4 regions of the Paenibacillus sp. GM2FR genome follow, and region 1 is predicted to be linked to each of the others. Evidence: riboswitches for the same ligand, from Rfam matches in the RefSeq annotation. Region 1 holds a riboswitch; each other region holds the start of a gene.
The links. A riboswitch is a leader RNA that binds a small molecule or an ion and turns the genes downstream of it on or off. The one in region 1 is predicted to bind cyclic di-AMP.
Positions count from the first base shown of each region.

Region 1 (4,689 bases):
TGGTCAATGCCTTCATGGAGCGTCATCCGGCAGCGGAAATCAAGCTGATCACCGGCAAGACCCATGAAATCGTATCTTATGTAAGGGATAAACGGGTCGATGTCGGCATTGTCGCCTCCTCCATCAACCAGCCGGGCTTGAACTGCATCCCGCTGTTTGATGACCATCTGGAGCTTGTCATCCCGTCCTCACATCCGCTGGCGGAAATCGAGGATGTTGGCATCGAGCAGCTTCAAGGCTTGCCGATGATCATTTTCTCGACCGGAACCTGGTACCGCAAGCTGACGGATGACCTGTTCCACCGCTGGGGCATTATGCCGGATATCCGGATGGAGATCGACTCCTTCGAAGCAATCGTCAGGCTCATCCCGACCTGCAAGGCGGCCGCGCTGCTGCCCAAATCCTATCTGAGGCCGCAGCTGTTGTCCGATAACGGGCTTGTTGACATTCATATTCCGGCACTCATTGAAACCCGGCGAACGACTTCGCTGATCTACGGCCAGGCCTCGGAGCTGAGCAAGGCGGCCAGCCGCTGGATTGACGAAACGGAAATCCTGTTCCGTAAGCTCGAAGAGGATAAAATGAAGAAAACCTGACGGATATAAGGTCGTCAGGTTTTTCTTCTATATTCATTTTTCCAGCATATTCACGACCTCAGACTCAAAGCGATCCACATTATCATTGGACCCGATAACCACCATAATGTCGCCGGAGTTCACCACATCCATGGCTGTCGGGGCTACGATAATGCCGGATTGTTTATTCAGGGCCACCACGCTGACACCGTAGCGAACCCTCGTATTGAGCTCACTAAGCGTTTTTCCGTCCATGCAGTCCGTGACCGTCATCTCCACAATCAGATAGTCCTTGGATAATTCGATATAGTCGAGCAGGTTGGGCGTGACAAGCTGATGGGCTACCCGAATCCCCATATCCCGTTCCGGAAAGATCACCCGGTCCACGCCCAGCTTCTCCAGTGCCCGGCCGTGCAGCACCGAAATTGCCTTGGCAACGACCATGGCAACACCAAGCTCTTTCAACAAGATGGCAGATAAGATACTCATCTGAATATCGTTTCCGATCGCAACAATCCCGCAGTCGAAGTTACGGATACCAAGCGATTTAAGCACCTCTTCATCCGTAGCATCCGCCACCACCGTGTGCGTCAGCAGCTCGCTCATATCCTCGACGACCTCTTCATTGCGGTCGATGCCGAGCACCTCATATCCCTGTTCCATCAGCTCAAGCGCCAGGCTGGCGCCAAATCGTCCCAAACCGATGATTGCAAATTGCTTTGGTTTCATGTCTCTCCTGTACTCCTTATCCAATAATCATTTTGCCTTCCGGATGACGATATAATTCTTTACCCTTTTTCGGCCCCAGTGCATAAGCAAGCGTCAAAGGCCCCAATCGCCCTGCAAACATCGTAATGCTGATCAATACCTTCCCAAACACCGTCAGATCAGGCGTTAAGCCCATGGAGAGACCCACCGTACCGAAGGCGGACGTCGTTTCGAAGAGGATCTCCAGGAAGTCCCCTTCCTCTGTCGTTGACAGAATCATCGATACGGCTAGAACGAGCAGCAGGGCCAGTAATGCAATGGTCAGTGCCTTCAGCACCCGCTCCTGGGCCAGGCGATACCGGAACATGACGATGTCTTCACGCCCGCGCATCATGGCGATGACCGCCCCCACCATAATGGTGAAGGTTGTGGTTTTGATACCGCCCCCGGTTGACCCTGGGGATGCTCCGATAAACATCAGAATCACGATAAAAAATTGCGTGGCCTGTCTAAGCCCCGTAATATCTATAGTATTCGCGCCGGCTGTACGCGGCGTTACGGATTGGAATAACGCGCCGAAGAATTTTCCGCCCCAATTCAGGGAGCCGAGCGTCCTCGGATTGGTGAATTCGAATATAAGAATGACGATAAATCCAACCAGCAGCAAGGTAGCCGTCATGGTGAGCACCACTTTGGAGTGCAAGGAAAGTCTCATCTGTTTCCGGAAATCAATCAGATCGGATAGGACGATAAATCCAATGCCGCCTGAGACAATCAAAAACATCACGACAACGTTGACTACAGGATCGTAGACATACCCGGTCAAACTCCGAAAATCACCAAACAAATCGAAACCGGCGTTGTTAAACATCGTGACCGCATGAAAGACACCGTAATAAATCGCCTGGCCAAGCGGCATATCGAACGCCCAACGAATCGATAGAATGACAGCGCCGCAGGCCTCGATGATGAGGGAGTACAACAGCACTCTGCGAATCAGCCTTACGATTCCTTCCATCGAGGACTGATTCATCGCTTCCTGCAAAATGAGACGATCCTTGAGCGATATGCGCCTTTTGAGAGCCAAGGCAAATAAAGTGGCCATCGTCATGAAGCCGAGCCCGCCGATCTGGATCAGCAGCATGATCACGACTTCTCCGAAGGAACTGAATGTCGTTCCTGTATCCACCACAACCAGCCCCGTTACGCAAGTTGCCGATGTCGAAGTGAACAAGGCATCGATAAACTCAAGCGGTTCACCCGTACTTGTGGAAATCGGCAGCATTAGCAGCGCCGTCCCGATGAAGATAATAGCTGCAAACCCAAGCACGAGAATCTGCGGCGGAGACAGCCTGAGCCAGTTAAATTTAGAGTTCAATCGGTCACCTTCTTAAAAAAATCAAGAAAAAAAGACACTGGAAAACGCAGTGCCCTTACGGTCTGGTTCCTGTGCTGCAGCCTACGAGGTTAGCTGACGGATTCGGGCATTTCCACAGGTCGCCCTATTCATTATTCTAGGAATAATGAAATTCACCCCAATTACATGGTTCCCCCATTTTCAGTACGAAATTCGGCTGGAATATTCGGTTCCTTAAAGCATGATGTGATTATAACGCAATCCGGTACGTAACCCAATGCCGTTTTTCACCCAAAAAATCTTTAAAAGAACGCGAATTGGGCATATTCAAGAATACAAGCATAGGGTTCTCTAACGTTTTCGAAACTTTTCATTCATTTTCATCGATTTATTTCATTATTCCGGATATTGGGATAAGCTGCTAATGACTTTCATAACTATGTTATATTGACTCTATGCGTTCTTAATCAGGCATATCGAATACCAGTGGGAGTATCAACTTTCTTAGAGGAGGAATTTCATGAATCGTGCAAGAGAGGCCTTGAAGCTGAAGCCCAATCTGAAACAGCTCATCGCGCCTGCCGCAGTCGGCCTGATTCTGTTCCTATTATTTCAGGTGTTTCCGTCGACGAATCCGGATTCGACCGAGATGGCAACTCCGAATATCATATCCAAGGAGCAGGCTCGGCAAGCGGCTTCAAGCTTTGCTCAGGAGTTTTTGCAGTTTACGGCTGCAAAAACGGATGACGCATTGGTTACATATCAATCCAAATCGGAACTTTACGGATATCTGGCGAAGGAAAAGAAACTTTCGGAATACAACAAAACCTATGAAGCCAAATATCCCTATGACGTATACCGCGTTCGCTTCAGCGAACCGGGAGGCGATGCCCTCAATGTGGACGTGCACATGCAAAATTCAGGCATCGTCGGCTTCTCGTACGATTTCGCCCGCTCCAGCTATGAACGGATTGAGCTGAACAAGGGCGATGTACAAAGGCAGATGCTGCTTGTCGTCGAGGACGGCATGTCATTTGCCGAGAAGCAAGCTCTCGCAGAGCCTTGGCTCCAGCGAGCGGGCTATGATCCGTCGCAACTGGAGCTGGTTACGCGGGAAGGGGAACCCCGGCTCCGGTATGTGGACCCGGAATCCAAGATTGGCGATTCCAGATTGGAGCACCGTTTCACCTTCGAACAGGGGAAATTACGCTCCTATGAGCCATCCTTTTCAGTCCCGGCCGCCCATTCCGCCTATGTCAACAAGCAGACACAGGATGCAACGCTGCTGACGCTTGCAGGGTATGGCCTGTTCACCCTCATCCTTGGCATTCTTGCGATTGTATACAGCGTGAAGACCAGAGCCTATACGTCGTTTAAGCGCGGCCTGTTCCTATCGGCGCTGCTGTTTATCATTCAGATGCTGAATACGTATAATCTGATTCCCGTTTTCCAATCCGAGGGGATGTCGCAAACCGGTATAATCGGAATGATGATTTTTTATGCGGTCTATTCGCTTATCTTCTCCGCGCTGCTCTATTTCTCCCTTGTCGGGGGCAACGGGCTATGGCAAAAAGAAGACGGACTCAATCCATGGCCTCGAGCCAAAGAACCCGGATACGGACAGTATGTACTGGACAGCATGAAGCTGGGGTATATGTGGGCTTTCATCCTGCTCGGGGTCCAATCCATTATCTTTGTCGTTCTGGGCCTAACCTTAAATACATGGTCCACCACGGATGCCACACAGTCGCCTTATAACATGCTCTATCCTTGGCTGTTTCCACTGATGGCTTGGCTGGCCGGCATATCCGAGGAGGCCGTCTATCGACTGTTCGGTATCAAAATGGTGAAAAAGATCGTCCGCAATACGTTTGTGGCCAGTTTGATTACCTCGCTCGTCTGGGCGCTTGGGCATACGCTCTATCCGATATACCCTGTAATTTCCCGGCCCATTGAACTGGTTATCATCGGCTTGCTGTTCAGCTACATCTTTTTGAAATACGGGTATTTGGCGGCCATGTTCTCCCATGTCATCTTTAACAGCATCTT
Region 1 is NZ_MKZM01000008.1:4,533,784-4,538,472, forward strand. Features, by position in the region: gene PAEVO_RS20655 (LysR family transcriptional regulator) at 1-596, shown strand, start outside; gene PAEVO_RS20660 (potassium channel family protein) at 630-1,304, opposite strand; gene PAEVO_RS20665 (TrkH family potassium uptake protein) at 1,321-2,661, opposite strand; cyclic di-AMP (ydaO/yuaA leader) riboswitch at 2,725-2,869, opposite strand; gene PAEVO_RS20670 (CPBP family intramembrane glutamic endopeptidase) at 3,161-4,689, shown strand, end outside.

Region 2 (4,689 bases), on a different contig from region 1:
GACAGGAGGCTGTTCCCGGACCGCCAGGCGGATAACCGCCGAAGCGACATTCGGCTGCGGGATAAACACCGTGTGCGGCACAATACAGACCAGCTTAGGTTCACTGTAATATTGAACGGCAATACTAAGGCTGCCGTAATCCTTGCTTCCCGGTGCCGCTGCCATCCGCTCTGCCACTTCTTTCTGAATCATCACCACGATATTCTCCAGCGGCAGCTTTTCCTCCAGCAGCTTCATGAGAATCGGCGTCGTTACATAATACGGCAGATTGGCAACCACACTTACCTTCGATACGTCCGCGAAATCCTGACGGAACAGCTCATGAAGATCCACCTTCAGTACATCCCCATGATGCACCTTCACATTCTCATAGGGCTCCAGGACCTCCCTCAGGATGGGAATCAGGCGCTGATCAATTTCGACCGCGGTGACGGTTCCTGCCGTCTGTGCCAGCTTCTCGGTTAATGCACCGATACCAGGACCGATCTCAAGAGCTCCCTTATCTTCATCCAGTCCTGCAGCTTCCACAATTTTATACAGAATATTCTGATCAATGAGAAAGTTTTGACCCAGACTCTTCTTGAAGGAGAATCCATGCCGTGAGATGATCTCCTTCGTCCGTCTTGGTGTTGATATATCCTCGATCCGATTCATTGGCTTACGCCCCCTTCTTCCAGTTGTGCAAGTGCGGCCAGAAATTCTTCACGCGATATTTGAAACATGGCCAATCGTTTATGGAATTGCTTGCTGTTGCAATATCCGATCCCCAGCAGATTCCCCATCGCCATACGTCTTGCCGCCGCCTCCGGGTGAGCTGATAATCCAGCCTCCAGCATGTCCTCCAAGCTGATCAGGCTCTCTCCACCCTCAAAGGAGGTATGAACCCGCTCGAGCGCACGCCGTATCGCCTCTGGCGAGGCATTCTCCACGCCGATATCCCCTTTGCGGGTAGCATCTGCTTCCGGAATAAAGGCATGCTTGCAGCCAGGCACCCCCTGATCCACGATTTTGCGGATCCGCTCCCCTGCATGATCAGGATCCGTCAATATAATAACGCCTCTGCGCTCCTGGGCAAGCGCTATGCGTTTCAGGATTTGCTTGTTGATCGCTGAACCGCCCGTTTCGATCGTATCGGCGTCTACGGCCCGTTTAATGGCAACGGTATCGTCTCTGCCTTCCACAACAATCACTTCTTTAATCATGCGTTCGTTCTCTTCCTTCCCAAGCAAAGCAGGCCTGTACAACTTTAAGGTTCAACCAACTTAGCCTTAAATACTCCGTTCTTAACAAAACAAAAGAAGAGGAAATATTCCCTCTTCTTGATCATCATATATTATAAGCTAAATAGTATAGCATTAGAATGGCAATGTAAATTGGAATTCATGCGTCTAGTTCAATTCAGGTTTAACCGGACCGATCACGTAAACGGTGCGGCCGCTCTTCCGGCCGAAATTCATGGCCGATTTCAACGAATCGTAATAAACATCGATTTTGTTGCCTTTGATGGCACCGCCCGTATCTTCAGCACGCCGGAAGCCAATGCCTTCGATATAGACCCACCATCCGATTGGGATGATGTTAGGGTCAACGGCGATGGTGCGCCCTTCAGTAACGCGTGTGCCGGATGCAGTGCGCGTACCGATTCCTTGCTGCTCGGCGGAATACGCCGTCATCGACACGTTGTTCAATACCTTCTTGTATTTAAAATCAACGCCTGCGCGGGAGACTACATTGTTCTCCACAGCCTTGGCGGTCGTTACTTTTTTCGTGCCCGACAATTTAGCCGGTGTAGCTTTTACATCGGTGGCTGCCGCCTGAACGATAACAGGTTTCTCCACTTTTTTCGTGCCTATGGCAATGATTTTATCCTTCGTTCTGCGCTCAATCTCTTGGGAGACCTTCGTCTTGGAAACCAGCTTGCCATTGTGGTAGACCTTCTCGTAATGGTTCACCATGAGACCAGGCTCGCCCCGCTGAATGACGCGGTTATCGCCCTTTTCAAGCGATGGGTCGGCTGTCTTGATCACGCGGAATTCGCGGTCTTCCGTCTCCTTGACTTTTTGTTTCGTGACGCGAACGACATGGATATTCATATTGCTGGTCAGCTTCGTGTCTTGCGACGGTTGTACTATATCTTCACCCTGGATCGTAACGCCAGCCTCTTTGAGTACATGATCAACCGTATCCTGGGATGTAAATATGGTTTTGGTTGTGCTGCCTACCGTAACTTTGACTGGAATTGCCCGTTCAATGATAATTCGGTCTCCGTCCTGGATCGCGCCGTTCAGAGGCATCGAAATCTGATCCTGGGGACTCAACGTGATCGCTTGCTCATCCAGCAATTCCTGCAGCAACGATCCACGTGTTTCCACCGTAGTGACCCGGCCGTCGACGACAAGCTGAACCTCCTTGCCTGCCTGATCATGTACAACCAACGATATGAGAAGTGATACCGTAACGGCACCCATGGCGCCGAGCAACATCAGTTGACGCAAATTGTCATGCTTCCATCTCAATGCGTAAGACATGCTGGATGATTGTGATTCATGGGTTTCTTCAGGTTGAAAAATGCCCACTATTCCATCCTCCTTCATAGTCCCGCCGTCTAGGTAAACGCATGAATGCATTTGACGTGACTATAGCAATTTTTCTCACAGGGCATCCTGCTATCTATCTACACCCTGCGTCAATTCCCGTCTTCCGTCCATCTGCCATCACCTCCTGTTTACCAAGAGTATGATGATCCCTTCTCCATTATTCAAAAATAAAAGAAAGCCATTGAAAGAGTACTAGAGGCTCTAACGTGGCTTCCTGATGAATGAAATCATGGAAATGGTATGCACGAGATTTCCCCTCTTATTTCGCTTACGGAGTTAGCTGTCGGGTTCGGACGTAAGAGAGACGCCCTATATCCGGATACCCGCTCATGGCGAGATCCTTCAAATTCACCCCAAAGACCCGAAAAAGAAATCAAATACAGCTTCGTGCATTCAGACCAGTATGCACTGCAGTATCGGTTCCCCCGTTCTCCAGAATTTCGGAGATTAAGCGAGACGGTTCATGAAATATTCGGCTGCGATCTGCACATCACAGCTTCTTATCACTGAAAAGATGATATCCTGTTTACATGCAGGTTGTAAAGCAACATTCAACCACATTTTCTCATGTAAAAGGTTAAAATATTGTAATATCAACGCCTTTTCTGATTAAAAAACTTTAATTAATCGCGATTGCTCTCTTTTTCATCGCTTTTGCTCTCGTTTTCGTTAAATGCCAAATCGTTCCAGCGCATTTTTGGTGGTAATTTGGGCCAATTCCTCATAGGACAACCCTCGAATTTCGGCTGCGGCCTCCGCCACCAATTTTACATATGCGGTCTCATTTCGTTTTCCGCGGAAGGGATGGGGGGTCAGGTAAGGCGCGTCCGTTTCGATCAATAATCGATCAAGCGGAACCTGTGCCAAAACCTCTTTGGGCTGCTTCGCATTCTTGAACGTAATCGGCCCGCCAAATGAGATATGGAATCCCATATCCAAGCACATTTTGGCCGTTTCCCAGCTTCCGGAGAAGGAATGCATGACACCGCCGACTTCGGAGGCTTTTTCCTCCCGCAAAATGTTAACGATATCTTCATGCGCATCCCGATTATGAATGACAATGGGCATGTTCAACTCCCGGGCAAGTCCGATCTGACGTCGAAGCACACGGTGCTGGACTTCTTTCGGGGATGTATCCCAATAATAATCCAAACCGATCTCACCGATTGCCACCACTTTCTCATGACTGCATAAAGCAGCGATCCAATCGAGATCCTGATCCTCCATGGTAATCGCATCTACAGGATGCCAGCCCACCGCCGCGTAAATAAAATCATAAGTCTCTGCCAGCTTCATCGTGGTCGGGATCGTCTCCCGGTTAAATCCGATATTGATCATCCTGGTGACGCCGGCTTCAAGCGCCCGCTGGATAGCCGCTTCCCGGTCTTCGTCGAATTGGGGAGCGTCCATATGAGTGTGCGTGTCGAACAGCATTATATTCACACTCTCCTTCCTGTCGTTTCTGTGTCGTATATCTTCCATTAGTTGGGTAAATTACAAATGCACCAAGCGTTGTTTATTCCCACTAGGTTAATGTTGTTGTTTGAAAACACCGGCTATCTTCTCCGGCATTTGAGCCAACAGCGGACCCACCTTCTCCTCCGGATAATAAAGATGGTACCGTCCTTTATGAATGCCGCTGATCGAGCGTACAATATCGGATACCTCCGAGATTTCCTTCAGCTCATCATGCCGATCCAGAAGCAGAATCTGTTTTTCGTTAAGCGGCATATCGGAATGAACTTTATCATAAGGAAGATCGGTTGGAAAATCAATCTCCAGGTCATATTCCGGATGTAATCCCACGGTACGGAACGCTTGGCGTATCCCGTCGATCGTTTCCAGATCGATATTGTCGATTTCTACATATTTGTAGAGCTTTCGGTGCATGAAACGGCCGCATAATTCGCTAAGAAGCTTGTCTTCTTCCTCCGTCCATTGCAGAAAGGAGGTTTGAATCAGAGCTTCATCAAGACGCAGGTATTGATTCACGTCAATATGGCCTGCAAACAACGCAGGAAGCGGCTCTACCATGAACCGGAAAGCATACCCGCTGTCATGCAGTTCCTTTGCCCGGCGGAAGATTTGGCGC
Region 2 is NZ_MKZM01000015.1:47,712-52,400, forward strand. Features, by position in the region: gene rsmA (16S rRNA (adenine(1518)-N(6)/adenine(1519)-N(6))-dimethyltransferase RsmA) at 1-654, opposite strand, end outside; gene rnmV (ribonuclease M5) at 651-1,202, opposite strand; gene PAEVO_RS33305 (3D domain-containing protein) at 1,389-2,576, opposite strand; cyclic di-AMP (ydaO/yuaA leader) riboswitch at 2,847-3,061, opposite strand; gene PAEVO_RS33310 (TatD family hydrolase) at 3,267-4,034, opposite strand; gene PAEVO_RS33315 (HD domain-containing protein) at 4,128-4,689, opposite strand, start outside.
Region 2: another riboswitch for cyclic di-AMP. It lies ahead of PAEVO_RS33305 (3D domain-containing protein); the one in region 1 lies ahead of PAEVO_RS20665 (TrkH family potassium uptake protein).

Region 3 (4,689 bases), on a different contig from region 1:
AGAAGCGGATTTCCACGAAGGACATGATGCGGAATTTAGCTCTTGTCACGATAAGCAATATGGCAGGGGCACTGTTCGTCGCTTATTTCTTCGGCCATGTGACCGGTCTGACGGGCAGCGGCGTTTATTTGGAGAAGCTGGTGGATATGGCGGGTCATAAGCTCGACGACAGCTTCCTGCAAGCATTCTTGTCGGGCATCGGTTGTAACTGGCTCGTAGCGCTCGCCGTGTGGCTGTCCTACGGATCCGACCAGATGAGCGGCAAAATTCTCGGAATCTGGTTTCCAACGATGGCGTTTGTAGCCATCGGCTTTCAGCACGTGGTGGCCAACATGTTCCTCATTCCGGCAGCGATATTTGAGGGATATTACAGCTGGGGTGATTATCTGGTAAACTTCATTCCGGTTTGGCTGGGCAATTTTGTCGGAGGTGCGCTGTTTGTGGGAGCTGCCTACGGGTCCGTGTATTTGAAGAAGGATGATAAAGCTGAGGTCATCCCTCGCGGCGAACAAGATAAGGCGCTGCCGTCTGCGCCGGCTACCGGTACTGCTCAACAGGTTCACTCCGCGCAGAATGTTTCGTAATACCGAAGCCTGGTAAGCCAAGGTGGAGGAAAAAAGCTGAGATCGTCACGCACCCTTAAGGATAGGGATCGGATGATCGCAGCTTTTTTAACGTTGTTGGCGAGTGGATTCCTTGTATAAGTCGCAGAAGGAATAAACCCGCTATTTTTTTAAATGGTAAGGTACCGTGGTGATAATCACATCTCTCCGATAGAGTAAATGTGCGCGAATGAGCAAGCTGGACTGATTGTGCAGGAAGTTATGCCAGCCCTTCTTGGGGATGAACTGCGGGATGACAACGGTAACCTGGTAGTCGGATTCGCTAGCCTTCCGCTGCACGGTATCGATGAATTTGGTCAGCGGCTGAATGATGCTCCGATAAGGCGAATGCAGGGTCACCAGCCGGATGTCCGGCTGCCATTTCTTCCATTTTTCCTGGAAGGCCGCCTCGTCCTCCCGTTCGAACGGCACGTACACCGCGATAATTTGGCCTGCTCCCAGCGATTTGGCATAATTCAGCGAGTTCTCCACCACATGGGTGATTCCCGCCACAGGCAGAATAATAACATTTCCCTCAATCGGCTTAACAGGCTCACAGGTCGTAATTCGCAGCTGGTCTGCTACGGCCTCGTAATGTTTATGGATTCGGGTGAAGATCCAAATGATCAGCGGCAGGAAAATCAAGACGGTCCACACTTGGGCGAATTTCGTGAAAAAGAAAATCATCGTCACGATAAAGCTGATGCATGCGCCGGTGGTATTTATGATCAGTTTGACAATCCATCCTTCGGGCTTTTCCCGAATCCACTTCACCATCATCCCCGTTTGGGAGAGGGTAAAAGGGATAAACACGCCGACGGCATACAGCGGAATCAGATGCTCGGTTTTGCCTTCGAAAGCGAGCAGCAACAGAATCGAGAGAAAACCCAGTATGATGATTCCGTTTGAATATCCCAGACGGTCTCCCCGGACGGTGAACATTCGGGGAATGAATTTATCCTTCGCCAGATTTACGGCAAGCAGCGGGAAAGCGGAATATCCCGTGTTGGCGGCCAGAATCAGAATGAGGGCCGTTGTTCCTTGGATGAAGTAATACAGAAAGTTTCGTCCGAAGGTATGCTCGGCAATCTGGGAAACGACAGTGACTTGCTCGCTGGGGCTAACCCCATAGTAATAGGCCAGGAATACGATGCCCGAAAATAACAGGGCCAGCAAGGATCCCATCGCCACCAAGGTTTTGGCCGCATTATTCGGAGCAGGATCTTTGAAATTCGGGATGGCGTTGGAAATGGCCTCAACGCCGGTCAGGGCAGAGCTGCCCGAGGCGAATGCCCGCAGGAGCAGGAATAAGCTTAGCCCGGCGACAGGCGTGCCGATCGGCGTATGCAGATCCGGAGATGCATGGCCTGTAGCAATGTTGAATACTCCGACGCCAATCAGGATAAACAACGCGAGTACAAACAAGTAAACCGGATAGGCCAATATGGAGGCCGACTCCGTAACCCCTCTTAAATTGAGTACGGTCAAACACAGAACGAACACGATGGAGATGGGCAGATTATAGGCGTGCAATTCCGGAAAAGCCGACGTGATCGCGTCCGTCCCCGCCGATACGCTGACCGCAACCGTCAGGATATAGTCGACCAGCAGGGAGCCGCCGGCAACCAGTCCCGGATACATGCCTAAATTTCGTTTGGAAACCACGTAGGCTCCGCCGCCATGCGGATATGAGAAAATAATCTGTCTGTACGATAGGATAAGTGCCAGCAATAAGACCAGGACCCCGACGGCAATCGGTATGGAATACCAATAGGCAGCTGCGCCAACGGTCATCAAGACGATCAGAATTTGTTCAGGTCCATAAGCCACGGACGACAAGGCGTCGGATGAAAGGATGGCCAGCGCTTTGGTTTTGTTCAGCTTTTGCTCGCCCAATTCCGTTGATTTAAGCGGTCTTCCAATGAGGAATCGCTTGATTGAAGATAACATGGTTTTTCACCGCCGATTAAGATTACGTTCATGATGGAAGCTGACTGAATGGACTTCAATCGGTGTGTTTCATAGGCTGGACATACGAACGGTCACCATTCCTATGCTGGATTTTGGCAAACAAAAAACACAGGTTAGAACCCTGTGTTTGATCACAAGTTCACAACCCTCCCAATCAACGCTGACGAGGTTAGCTGTCGGATTCGGGCGGTGAGAGTCGCCCTACCTGATAATAGTCGCGGCGTACGTTCGCGCTGCATCAGGATTCACCCCATAGTATGGTTGACAGATCCTATAGGTATCCATCCATACGTGTGGTTCCCCCGCTTTCCAAATTGGAAATTAAGCGAATATCATGTGAATATGAAGAATGATATCGAAGCTGAATAGTATATTACGCCTGCTCAAATCTTTTGTAAAACACCCTCCAACGAAAAATTAAGCAGAATTATTTATAAAAAATGACAGATAAGCGCTTACATAATTATGTGGCTTTGACAGGCTTTGTTTTTTGCAGGTTTGCTACAGAAATCATGACTTTCTATGATATGTAAGTTGCAGGTAGCTCGAATGTGATGCGATAGAACGCCAATTCAAACAAATTCGCCATGCCGGTCTCGGGGGAGGAGACATTGGCATGGCGAATTTTTTGGGAGTGGTCCATGATTCGGCAAGGAAGAGAAAGGGTCTGGGTTCCTCTTCGTTGCTCTTGATAGGAATATACCCGGAGTGAAGTAGAGTGAATCACCCGCTGCAGAAAAAAATGTAAGACTTTACTGGAGCCCTGATTTTCTTTTAAGATAAGGGGATATGATTCAGCGTGTACAAGGGGGAATGAACGAAATGACTCAAGCGATGATACATCAGGAAAATGGCGTGTTTCCGGCGGTATGTCCGTTGGATTGTCCCGATACTTGCGGCCTGCTGCTGCATAAAGAGAACGGAAAAATCGTGAAGGTTACCGGCAATCCGGATCATCCGATTACGCAGGGAGCCATCTGTAATAAAGTCCGCAATATGGCACATCGGGTGTATCATCCGGAGCGCGTGCTTTATCCGCTGCGGAGGGTAGGGCCCAAGGGCGAGGGGGCTTTCGAGCGAATCAGCTGGGATGAAGCGATTCAAGAGATTACCGGGCGCTACAAGAAGCTGATCGAGGAGCATGGCTCTGAGAGCATCCTGCCTTACAGCTTCTACGGCAACATGGGGATATTGAGCGTGGACGGCATGGATCGGAGATTCTTCAACAGGCTGGGCGCCAGCCGCCTGAAGCAGTCGATCTGCAATTCCGCAGGCAATGAGGGTTGGAAATCCGTCATGGGGTTTAATGGAGGAACCGTCCCGGAGGATACCGTTCATGCCGATGTCATCATCGTCTGGGGCGGCAACATCGTCAGCACCAATATGCACCAGGTCGTGCTGGCGGAGAAAGCGCGCAAGGCCGGTGCCAAGGTCGTTGTGATCGATGTTCATAAGAACCAAACGGGGCAATGGGCGGATTGGTTCATTCCGCTGTTTCCGGGCACGGATGCGGCACTTGCCGTCGGTCTCATGCACATCATGTTCCGTGACGGGATGGTGAACGAGGAGTTCCTCCGGCAGTATACGCACGGGCATGAAGCCTTGCGTGAGCATGTCAAAGACTATACGCCGGAGCATGTATCCTCCATTACCGGCATCCCAGCAGGGGATATCGAGAAGCTGGCCGAACTGTACGGTCGGGCGGATACTTCCTATATTCATATCGGTAACGGTCTTCAGCATCACGACAATGGCGGCTTGACGGTGCGCAGCATCGCTGCGCTTCCCGCGTTGACCGGACAATGGCTGAAGCGGGGCGGAGGGGCTGCCAAGTCGAATGGCGGCTACAACAGCATGGATAGCGATGCATTGGAGCGTCCGGATCTCCGGCCGAATCCGAATGCCCGGACCATTAACATGAACCGGATCGGCGAGGCGCTTGCCATGACCGAACAGCCGATTAAGTCGGTTTTTGTCTATTGCAGCAATCCGCTGGTGGTCGCTCCTGACACCGGGCGGGTACGCGAAGGGTTTGCAAGGGAGGATCTGTTTACCGTCGTACATGATCTGTTCATGACGGATACAGCCAAGTATGCGGATATCGTGCTTCCGGCAA
Region 3 is NZ_MKZM01000011.1:197,091-201,779, reverse strand. Features, by position in the region: gene PAEVO_RS29255 (formate/nitrite transporter family protein) at 1-584, shown strand, start outside; gene PAEVO_RS29250 (APC family permease) at 726-2,552, opposite strand; cyclic di-AMP (ydaO/yuaA leader) riboswitch at 2,716-2,911, opposite strand; gene PAEVO_RS29245 (molybdopterin-containing oxidoreductase family protein) at 3,396-4,689, shown strand, end outside.
Region 3: another riboswitch for cyclic di-AMP. It lies ahead of PAEVO_RS29250 (APC family permease); the one in region 1 lies ahead of PAEVO_RS20665 (TrkH family potassium uptake protein).

Region 4 (4,689 bases), on a different contig from region 1:
TTTTTACGGAATGATCGCAAGTAATGAATTTGAGGAAGCGTGGCTGGACGAGGCCTTTGCAACCTATGCTGAAGAACGAGTGATGGAAAAAGAATACGGTATTACCTCCAATACGGCAGCTCAGGGAGCATCCATTACTTCCCCTGCACCGCTGAAGATGGAATCCTGGAAATACAGCTCCCACGAAAACTACGCACTGAATGTTTACACGAGGGGCAAGCTGGTGCTGCAAGGCATCGAACGGCAGGTCGGTCCGCAGATGATGGAGAAGATTCTTCATACGTATGCCCAGAAATACCGGTTCAAGCATCCGACCACGTCCGACTTCCAGAAAGTTGTAGAGCAAGTAAGCAAAACGTCCTGGCAGCCGTATTTTGACCAATATGTATATGGAAGCCAGATGGCGGATGTCGCCATCGACGTGATCAAAACCAAAAATAAAGGCACGGCGGAACATCCTCGTTATGAGTCTACGGTCAAGATTACGAGCAAGGACGGGGATATAACCAATGTGCCGATCGTGTTCGCCTTTGAGGATGGCAAAACGGTGGAGCGGACCTGGAGCGGCAAGGACGGCAAAGTTACTTACACCCTGGAGTACAGCACTCCGCTCGCCTGGGCCATGGTTGATCCCAAATACTCCATCGTCCTGGAGAACAAACACATCAATAACTATATGAAGGCAGGAATGGATCCGAAGGTGGTTACACGCTGGAATCTCAGTATTACCAAGCTTGTGGAGACGCTGTTCGGCAGCCTGTCATGGTGAGGGGGGAGCACATGAAAAGTTACGCAGGCCAAGGGTGGACCAGTGTTAAAGACCAGCTATACGTCTCGATTCTGCTCTTCTTATACCGTTTGCTGTGGGGATACTGCCTGTACCGACTCGTAAAATCGGCAGTCGTTCCCCTTCTGATGCGATATCCGGATTCTGCCCCTAACGAGCTCAGCCGTCTGTTATTCTTCTATGAGGGCGAGATGAGCCTAACCCTGAGCAGCACGGTCCACACCTACGGATGGCTTCTGGCCGGTTTGCTCCTGATCCGGATGGTTCTCACCCCGCTCATTCGGGCCGGCATCTTCTACAACCTTCACCAGGAAGCCAAGGGCGAGCGTGGTTTATTCTTCTTCACTGGCATGCGCAAACTGTGGAAACCTGTAACGCTATTCTATCTGATTGAGCTTATTCTCACCTTTGTGCCCGGTTACTGGCTTCTGCCCAAAATTCTTCCGATTCTGCTAAATGGGATTCAGGAGCCTGTTCTGCTCCTTCATGCACTGCCGTATGCCGTTGGCTGGTTCTTGTACGCCTATCTAATCCGCCTGTTATTGCTCTATATGCAGTTCGGGCGCACGGGAGACTTTGGTATGATCAGCTCTCTCCATGCGCTCTTCCGCCGCTTGGGCACGGCAGTGCTGTTATCCATCACCATCGGCGGATCCGCCTGTGTCATTCTGTTGCTCCTGAGCTCGGCTTCGCTCTTCTGGGCCGGGTTGATCGGCTTAATTATTCAGCAGGCCTCTTATTTTCTGAATGGACTTTTCCAAATTTGGGTAATTTCCGCTCAATATCATTTGTGGAGAGATTCCTCCTCATCGCATCCTTAATCGTTACAATTCGTTACCCTGAAATGATGAAACATGCTCGCGAATAAGCTGTAATCCGAAGTGACACGTTTCTATCCGGGTCTTGATTTTACAAAGAATAAGAGTTCATTTATCCTCTATATTACAAATTTCTGAGCGCCAAATTACAAAAAAACCTGTTTCCCCAAGATGGGGACAGGTTTTTTTGTTTAAAAATGATCTTTCCTCGTTTGCCAAATTGTTAATACTCTGCTAAAATAACGAATATGTTAGTAACAACTTTGTCATCTTTACTGTAACTTTTTGTTGGAACGATGTAAATTCGTTATCTATGTTGGAACGTCAGACGTCAATGAATGGGTTCATCAACATTTTAAGGAGCCGAATTCCCATAACGATATGGGAAGCGGGGGATCCGTTTTGGGTGAATTGATCTCGCAAGAGAGGGATCATAGGGGACCTTCAACCGAACCCTTAAGCTAACCTCGCAGGCAATGGAAGGAGCTTTTGTTTTGAAAAAGAAGTTAACGGCTGTTTCTCTAGGCCTCGCACTCGCACTCACATTAGGGACCGGAAGCGCTTTCGCCGATTCCAAATTAAATACTGCAATCAAACCAGCCATTGGTGTCTCTTATAAAACAGGCGGAACCACAACGAATGGTTTTGACTGCTCCGGATTCACCAGCTATGTTTACAAGAAGCTTGGCCTTAGCCTGCCGCGTACATCTGCAGCTCAATACAAAGTAGGTACGGCAGTATCCAAGAGCAACCTGAAAGCTGGCGATCTCGTGTTCTTCAACACATCCGGTAGAGGTGTATCTCATGTGGGTATATATGTTGGGAGCGGCAAATTCGCTCATTCCTCATCTTCGCGTGGTGTCATTATCAGTCCGCTAAGCCAGAGCTATTATGCCAACCGATATGTAGGCGCTAAGAGAATTATGAGTCAAAATACGTACAAATCTGTAGCTGTGAACTACAATTAATGTTGGAACTTTATTGATTTACTCTTACAAGAAAGCCCTGGGCTTATGAGATTGTGCCGATCTCATCCAGCGGCTTTTTTCTTTTGTTTATTCTGTCTATACCTTTATAACGTTCAGGACAACGGAAAAGTTCCCGCTTTTCGAAAAAAAATGAAATTTATTCTACAAGTTCACTTCACTTCGCCATGTCTTCACATCTTCTACCCTTTATATACCCTTCTCTCCCTTCATTAAACACCCATTTTGGAAAAATATTGATTTTATCCGATGCTTCGACGGCTAATGCTATTGAAAAATAGCGAAATTCACCAAGAAATAATTGCCAATCTCGCTTGCTGTCTGATAGAATGGACGCAGTAACAACTTTGTCATTAATGTAAGTGCTTTAATCATAGATTGCTATGCCGAATTCCCGGCCGAACGGGAAGCGGGGGAACCAACCCACGGGTGAATTGATCTTGCCGTCAAGAGATCATAGGGAACCTTCAACCGAACCCTCAAGCTAACCTCGCAGGCAACGAAAAGGAGCTTTCCATGCTGAAGAAAACATTATCGACAGCAGCCCTGAGTATCACGCTGTTGTTCACTTTGGGCGTTGGCAGCGTGTTTGCGGATCGTGCGCTGGATCACGAAATCGATAAGGTGCTAGGTACAAAATACAGCTACGGCGGCACGACCACGAGCGGATTTGACTGTTCCGGCTTCACCATGTATGTATATGCTAAACTCGGTCTGAAGCTACCGCATCAATCCGGCTCTCAATTCGACATGGGGACAAGTGTATCCCGTAAGGAGCTGCGCGCTGGCGATTTAGTGTTTTTCAACACATCGGGCCAGGGCATCTCCCACGTCGGCATTTATGTCGGCGATGACAAATTTGCCCATGCCTCCTCCAACCGCGGCGTGGTAATTAACCGCCTTTCAGAGGAGTACTATGATCAGCGATACGTGGGTGCGAAGCGTATTATGAGCAATGATAAGTATGAAGAGTCAACCGGTGAAACATCCTAAGTTATAGAGGCTAATCATCCTATACATACTGCTTGCCCGTTAAAGGAGCCCTTACCTCTCTTTGACGGGCTTTTTGATGTGACTTGAATATTCGTAAAATGGTTATTATTCATGCATACGATAGGAGGATTTCGCAAATGGATGCAACACCGATTTCATTTCACACTGTAATCATGCGTGAAGAGCACGCGGAAGAAATATGCGCCTGGACCTATCCTCCTCCCTATAATATCTATGGCTTTCTTCCCTGGGAGCAGATGAAAGGGCTTGAGGTGGAGTTTGGCGATCCGGACATTCGCCAGAGGCAGTACATCTCGATTCTGGATGAATGGGAGGCCCTTTGGGGGTTTGCCCAACTGTTTCCGATGCATGAGGTTACACGAATCGGACTTGGCATGCGGCCTGATTGGTGCGGGCGTGGAATGGGTAAACGGTTTATGCAGACGATTGTCCGGGAAGCCAGGCGGAGGCGCCCTGCCGACGAAATTGACCTGGAGGTGTTGACCTGGAATGAGCGTGCGATTCGCGCTTATCAAAGGGCGGGCTTTCACATCACCGATACGTACGAGCGGCTTACGCCAACGGGTAACGCCCTTTTCCATTGTATGGTGTATGAGCCCCCGGCAAATGAGGAATAGTAATCTTTGTCTATATGAAAAAGCACAATTTTGTGTACTTTTTATGAAGCCACGCCGTATAGTTGCTTTTTTTGTCACAACTGGCTATGCTGTCTATGGATGTTGGTTTATAATGGAGACAAGTGCAAAAGTGCAGTATACATAGAAGGGACGATATGACGATGCAAAAATGGATCATGAGCGGATTGTTCTTCGTCGCATGTGCGTTGGCTATTGCGCTGATGTTTACGCTCCCAGGTAAGGAACAGGTAGCTCAGGAAGAGAAGCCGACCATGCCGGAAGTGACTCTCGATGCTGCCGCAGCGGAAGCTACACTGAAAGCAAGCTGCATTAGCTGTCACGGCGACCAACTTCAAGGCGGCGCTGGACCGGCTTTGAATCAAGTGGGCGGACACATGGATGCGGACGCGATCTTCAACGTTGTAACCAAAGGTCGTAAGGGAATGCCTTCCTTTAAAGATCAACTT
Region 4 is NZ_MKZM01000014.1:52,375-57,063, forward strand. Features, by position in the region: gene PAEVO_RS32940 (M1 family metallopeptidase) at 1-769, shown strand, start outside; gene PAEVO_RS32945 (hypothetical protein) at 781-1,608, shown strand; cyclic di-AMP (ydaO/yuaA leader) riboswitch at 1,957-2,096, shown strand; gene PAEVO_RS32950 (C40 family peptidase) at 2,100-2,573, shown strand; cyclic di-AMP (ydaO/yuaA leader) riboswitch at 2,966-3,105, shown strand; gene PAEVO_RS32955 (C40 family peptidase) at 3,111-3,584, shown strand; gene PAEVO_RS32960 (GNAT family N-acetyltransferase) at 3,722-4,222, shown strand; gene PAEVO_RS32965 (c-type cytochrome) at 4,384-4,689, shown strand, end outside.
Region 4: another riboswitch for cyclic di-AMP. It lies ahead of PAEVO_RS32950 (C40 family peptidase); the one in region 1 lies ahead of PAEVO_RS20665 (TrkH family potassium uptake protein).